DNA from 2 places in the Aeribacillus sp. JST-2 genome. Region 2 is predicted to be linked to the other one. Evidence: riboswitches for the same ligand, from Rfam matches in the RefSeq annotation. Region 2 holds a riboswitch; the other holds the start of a gene.

Region 1 (3,118 bases), on a different contig from region 2:
CGTTGTGGCGTATGCATATAAATGTTGGAGATGGGCAAGAACGCCTTCTCTCGGAGTGGAAAAGCTTGCTCCTGTAACATTTGGACCGGTAGCTCCGATTCCGGCAAAATTGTTTTGATTGCGATTGACTACTCCCGTAAAACGGAAATAGTTTGTTTCATGAATTGCTTGTGCAAATGCGATGTCGCCGCGAATTCCGTAGGATTTGCTTAATTGTTCATACAAATCGCCCAGCTGAGGTGCGCTAGGATTTGTTTTTTCTACATATAAATCCAAGATTGTTCCCGATACGAGCGTTTCCCCTAAAATAGGGATATCCCTTGAATCGGGAGAAGGGGTTTCCGGTTGAGGTGTTGATGAACGGGATGAATCTGTCTTTTGCCCTGATTGTGCCGTTCCTTGTTCTGCAGGGGTTAATATAAATGCATCCTTGTATCCTAATTGAACAAGCCTTGCCAACTGGTCTTTTGCATTTTGCAAATTTTTAAATGCCCCTGTTTGAACGCGGAAATAACTTGTTCCGTCCACCATCGCAGCGGAAAGGAAACTATCAACATTTTTTCCTTTCAGTTCATTTATGAGCTTTTCTGCATTTTCTCGGTTTTTAAAGGAACCGGCAATGACTTTGTACATCCTGCTGCCTGCAGCTGGCGATGGCTGCGGGGTTGGGGTGGTGCGTGTCGACTTTCTGGGCAAATTAAGCGCTTTTCCGATTCCATCGGCTAAGCTTGCTGCATAGTCGCTCATAAAGTCAGACGATGTTAAAAGTTTGATGTCATTTGAATGGTCAATAAACAATGTTTCCAAAAGAACCGCAGGCATTTTTGTTTCTCTTAATACGTGAAAATTGGCGCTTTTTTTGCCCCGATCCTTTACGCTATATTTCGGACCGATGACGCTCATAATTTGATCATGGATGACGGACCGGTATTGGATCGTTCTTGGAGAGGCCCCTCCGTTATAAACATAGCTTTCAAAACCTGTTCCTCCGCCGGCATTAATATGAATGGAACAGAAAAAATCAACATTCTCTCGATTAGCCATGGATGATCTTTCTGACAAACCGACTGTTCGATCGTCTGTGCGCGTCATGAGCACGTTGACTTGGTAATGTTCAAGTAAATGTTGTCTTGCCAAGAGGGCAATAGTCAACGTAAAATCTTCTTCCTCATAATTTCTATAGGTTGCGCCGGGATCGCTTCCTCCGTGGCCAGGGTCTAAAAGAACGGTTGTCACTGCAATATCCTCCTTCGTTTTCAAACATCCAATTCGCTTGTCTGCCAATATTTTATTCAAGTAATGGAAAGGAAGTTCAAAAAAATTTTATTTTTAGCGAAAACTGTATCGAAATCCAAAACATTTAGGTCAATTTGTCGATTTTTTGCATTTTCTTCCTACCAGAATTCAATCAAATCATGTATAATACATTTCGTCATAACATTATACCGAAAAGCAAACAGGTGCCGGCACATAGCTGCCAGCTTAAAAGGGAAGTTTGGTGAAAATCCAACGCGGTCCCGCCACTGTGAATGGGAGCAACCTGGGAAAACCACTGTTTCAACGGGAAGGTCCAGGAAGCGATGACCATGAGCCAGGAGACCTGCCTGTTTGAGCACACCTAAAACCCTACGCGGATAGGGAGGTGTTTGAAAACAATACATATGTACGTTTTCAGACATCTTCTTATCGAATTCAAGAAGATGTTTTTTATTGGAGGAGGAAAATGATGAAAAAACTATCTGCACTATTTTTAGCCTTATTACTTCTATTTGGAATTGCGGCTGGATGCGGCCAACAAAATACATCAGAGCCGTCTGAAAACAAAAGCAATCAAAAGACGGAAGAGACGGCTTCACAATTTCCGGTGAAGGTCAAGGACGGTTTAGGAAATGAGGTGACGGTAAACGAAAAACCGGAGCGGATTGTTTCGCTAATTCCAAGCAATACTGAAATTGCCTATGCTTTAGGGTTGGGTGAACAAATTGTCGGTGTAAGTGATAATGACAACTATCCGGAAGATGTTCAAAACAAAGAAAAGGTTGGCGGGATGGAATTTAATGTTGAAAAAATTATTTCTTTAAAACCGGATCTTGTTTTAGCGCATGCTTCCAGCGCCCATAACTCGCAGGAAGGGCTGAAGCAGCTGAAAGATGCGGGAATAAATGTTTTTGTAGTCGAAGATGCCCAATCATTTGATAAAGTGTATGACTCCATCCAGACAATCGGCAAAATTACAGGGACAAGTGACAAAGCCGAAGATATTGTGGCTGAGATGAAAACGAAACTGGCGGATATTCAAGAAAAAGGAAAAACGATTCCGGATGATCAAAAAGTGTCTGTTTTTGTCGAAGTGAATCCCGCACCACAAATCTATACGACTGGAAAAGGAACGTTTATGGATGAAATGCTAACGATCATTGGAGCAAAAAATGCAGCGGGCGATCAAGAAGGCTGGCCGCAAATGACGGAAGAAGCCGTTGTAAAACTGAACCCAGACGTCATTGTGACGACATACGGCTATTACGTCGATAAAGCTGTTGACCAGGTGTTGGCACGCAAAGGATGGGAAAATGTATCAGCGGTGAAAAATAAACGGGTTTACGATGTGCATTCCGACTTGGTGAGCCGCCCAGGCCCAAGATTGGTTGAAGGAGTAGAAGAACTTGCGAAAGCAATTTATCCGGATGTCTACAAAAAATAAACATGTGGTCGCCTATACGGCGACCGCTTGTTTTCTTATTTTTTCCGTCTTTTTAGGAATTTCTATCGGAACGTTTCACATCACGTTTAAGGATATTTTCCAAATAATTTTCAATCAACTGTTTCATATCGGTTTGGCGCCGGACATTGATGAAAGCATGAAAAGCATTGTGCTTGATATTCGACTTCCTCGTGTCGTTTTAGCCGGACTTGTCGGAGCCTCGCTTGCAATGGCGGGAGCTTGTTATCAAGGGCTTTTGCAAAACCCTTTGGCAGATCCTTATACGCTCGGTGTTTCATCAGGTTCTTCTTTAGGTGCTGTACTTGTTCTTTTTTTCGGCATTCAAATTCCTTTTTTCGGCTCATTCACTTTGCCGGTTGTCAGCATTTTTACGGGTTTTTTAACGATTTTGGCTGT
Region 2 (3,118 bases):
TTACATGAATAATCTGGGAGGTGTCTTTCATGACCGTCGGTACAAAACTGATGGAAACCATTGCAAGCTGTGAAACGACCATTGCAAACTTACATAGTTTTGCATTGGAAACACAAGATCAACAAGCGAAGCAATTATTTCAAAACCTTGCTCAACAGCAGCAGCAAGTTTTGGATCATTTAAAAGCAAGGCTGGACTATATCCAGAATGAAGAGCCGCAATTTAAACAGACATAGTATTAGGCAAGCAGATCTTCACGAAAAAATCCCCGCACTTTCAATGAAACGAATATAATCATTTGATCACCGGATCAAACAAATCAACTGCGGAACAAAATAATGCAAACCGAAATGTTTTGAGAATAATTTCCCCTCTTTCCGCGAATACTTTTTTATAAAAAAAGGAGGGATTGCCATGGCTCTTATACCATATGATCCTTTTCAGGAACTGCAGCACTTTAGAAGAAACATAAATCGCATGTTTTCAGACAATTTTTCTCATTTCTTTGAAAACTTTGGACAAATGGACATGCCTCGCATCGATGTTCAAGAAACGGATCACGAGGTGATTGTCAGATGTGATCTTCCAGGCCTTGAGAAAAAAGAGGATGTCGACATCAACCTTGATCGCAACATTCTTACGATCAGCGGCACAATTCAAAGAAATGAAGAAATAAAAGAAGAACAATTGCACAGGCAAGAACGATTTGTCGGCCGTTTTCACCGAACCGTGACTTTGCCTGCAAACGTGAAAGAAGACGAAGTGAAGGCAACATACCGAAACGGCGTGCTTGAAGTCAGGATTGCGAAAGAAACGGCAACAAACAAAAAGAAAATTGATGTTCAATTCCATTGAAAAGTGAGGTTGTTTTTCTCCAGCTTCACTTTTTTTTATTGCATTTTTCGCCAAGTACGATTATGATGGATATAGAACATCAAACCTATATCTTGTGTTGGTTTTAAAAATTGGATACTATATATTGAAAAACCATTCGACAAAGGTGCTTTTTAAGCTTAAAAGGGAATCCGGTGAAAAACCGGAACTGTCCCCGCAACTGTAAGTGCAACGAAATGAAACATCCACTGTACAATTGTACGGGAAGGATTCAGAGTAGGATGAGCACAAGTCAGGAGACCTGCCTTTGTTCGGCCGTTTCAAATTCTTCGGGGGTTGGGAAGATGAAACGATGGTTTAAAGGTGAGGCTTTTGTGCATTTTTGCCGCTTCCTTTTTAATCATCGTTTGATCCGCTCAACAACGTTTTGGAGCGGATTTTTATTTTGATGAGGAGGATGTTTTCCATGAATGCAACAAAACCTTTCAATCTTCATGAGCTATCTTTAAGGAGTTTCAATCGCGATTCCTTAGAGCATTATCTCAAGCAGCTAGAAGAAATACACTCATCCCTTTCTTTTGACGAATACAGACATCGGATTTTAACGACCTTCCAATATCAAGAAATCAACGATATCGAAAAAGTTTCCAATCTTTTCATCATTGAAGCTTTAGCCAATATTTCAGAAGAAGAACCTGAATGGACTTTTTTAGCCGCTCAGATCTTGTTGGAGAAGCTTTACCATGAAGCAGCCATCCATCGGGGATACGATGAACCAGGTTATGGGGATTTTTATGCCTTAATTGCGGCATTGACGGAACTTGGCATCTATCATCCGCAGCTGTTGCAGCATTACTCGAAAGAAGAAATCGATGAACTTGGCAAATACATCAATCCTGAGAAGGACAAGCTGTTTACTTACATCGGATTGAGAACACTGGCCGACCGCTACCTTGCTAAAGATTTCCAGAAACGTACGTTTGAATTGCCCCAAGAACGCTTTATGATTATTGCGATGGCCTTGATGATGAAGGAACATCCTTCCAAACGCCTTCATCTCGTAAAAGAAGCTTATTGGGCTTTAAGTAATTTGTTTATGACGGTTGCCACCCCTACCTTGGCTAATGCCGGAAAATCAGTCGGCCAATTGTCAAGCTGCTTTATTGATACGGTCGATGACAGCCTTCAAGGAATCTATGATTCGAACACGGACATTGCCAACGTTTCCAAAAGCGGCGGCGGAATCGGTGTTTACTTAGGAAAAATTCGCAGCCGCGGAAGCGATATTCGCGGTTTCAAAGGAGTTTCGTCAGGAGTTATTCCGTGGATGAAACAATTGAACAACACAGCCGTCAGCGTCGACCAGCTTGGCCAACGAAAAGGAGCGATCGCTGTTTATTTGGATGTATGGCATAAAGACATATTTGCTTTTCTTGACGCAAAATTAAACAACGGCGATGAGCGGCTCCGAACTCACGATTTATTCACCGGTGTATGCATTCCGGACCTATTTATGGAGCAAGTTGAAAAACGGGGCGACTGGTACTTATTTGATCCGCATGAAGTTCGTAAAACAATGGGGTTTAACTTGGAAGATTTTTTCGATGAAGAAAAAGGCAGCGGCAGCTTTCGCGAAAAATATTATGAGTGCGTCAACCATCCGTTTTTGTCAAAAGAAAAAGTCCCGGCAATCGAAGTGATGAAACGGATTATGATCAGCCAACTGGAAGCGGGCACGCCGTTTATGTTTTACCGGGACGAGGTTAATCGCAAAAATGCGAACAAGCATGCGGGCATGATCTACTGCAGCAACTTATGCACCGAGATTGCCCAAAACCAAAGCCCCACAACGGTTGAAGAGCAATATGTCGAAGACGGCAAAATCATTGTCGTCAAAAAACCCGGCGATTTTGTCGTTTGCAACCTTTCCTCGATCAATTTGGCACGGGCAGTTACAAATGATGTTCTTGAGCGGTTAATTCCTATTCAAGTTCGCATGCTCGACAATGTCATTGATTTAAACAATATTCCGGTATTGCAAGCAAAGCTTACAAACAAAAAATATCGTGCCATCGGGCTCGGAACTTTCGGCATGCACCATTTATTCGCATTAAACGGAATTAAATGGGAAAGCGACGAAGCAGTTGAGTTTGTTGACCATTTATATGAAAAAATCGCCTATTTAACCATTCAAGCAAGCATGGAGCTTGCAAAAGAAAAGGGAGCCTATCCTCTCTATAAAGGGTCTGAATGGGAAACAGGAAAATATTTTGAAGATCGCGGC

What was found. A riboswitch is a leader RNA that binds a small molecule or an ion and turns the genes downstream of it on or off. The one in region 2 is predicted to bind cobalamin.
Region 1: it holds a riboswitch for cobalamin, as region 2 does, so the genes downstream of both, AC0KTX_RS01850 (ABC transporter substrate-binding protein) here and AC0KTX_RS14140 (ribonucleoside-diphosphate reductase subunit alpha) in region 2, are expected to answer to the same signal.

What each region holds. Positions count from the first base shown of each region.
Region 1 covers NZ_JBVVUU010000002.1:114,384-117,501, forward strand. The annotation lists gene AC0KTX_RS01845 (N-acetylmuramoyl-L-alanine amidase) at 1-1,236, opposite strand, end outside; cobalamin riboswitch at 1,442-1,622, shown strand; gene AC0KTX_RS01850 (ABC transporter substrate-binding protein) at 1,727-2,701, shown strand; gene AC0KTX_RS01855 (FecCD family ABC transporter permease) at 2,664-3,118, shown strand, end outside.
Region 2 covers NZ_JBVVUU010000038.1:19,261-22,378, reverse strand. The annotation lists gene AC0KTX_RS14150 (DUF1657 domain-containing protein) at 30-236, shown strand; gene AC0KTX_RS14145 (Hsp20/alpha crystallin family protein) at 415-855, shown strand; cobalamin riboswitch at 982-1,157, shown strand; gene AC0KTX_RS14140 (ribonucleoside-diphosphate reductase subunit alpha) at 1,292-3,118, shown strand, end outside.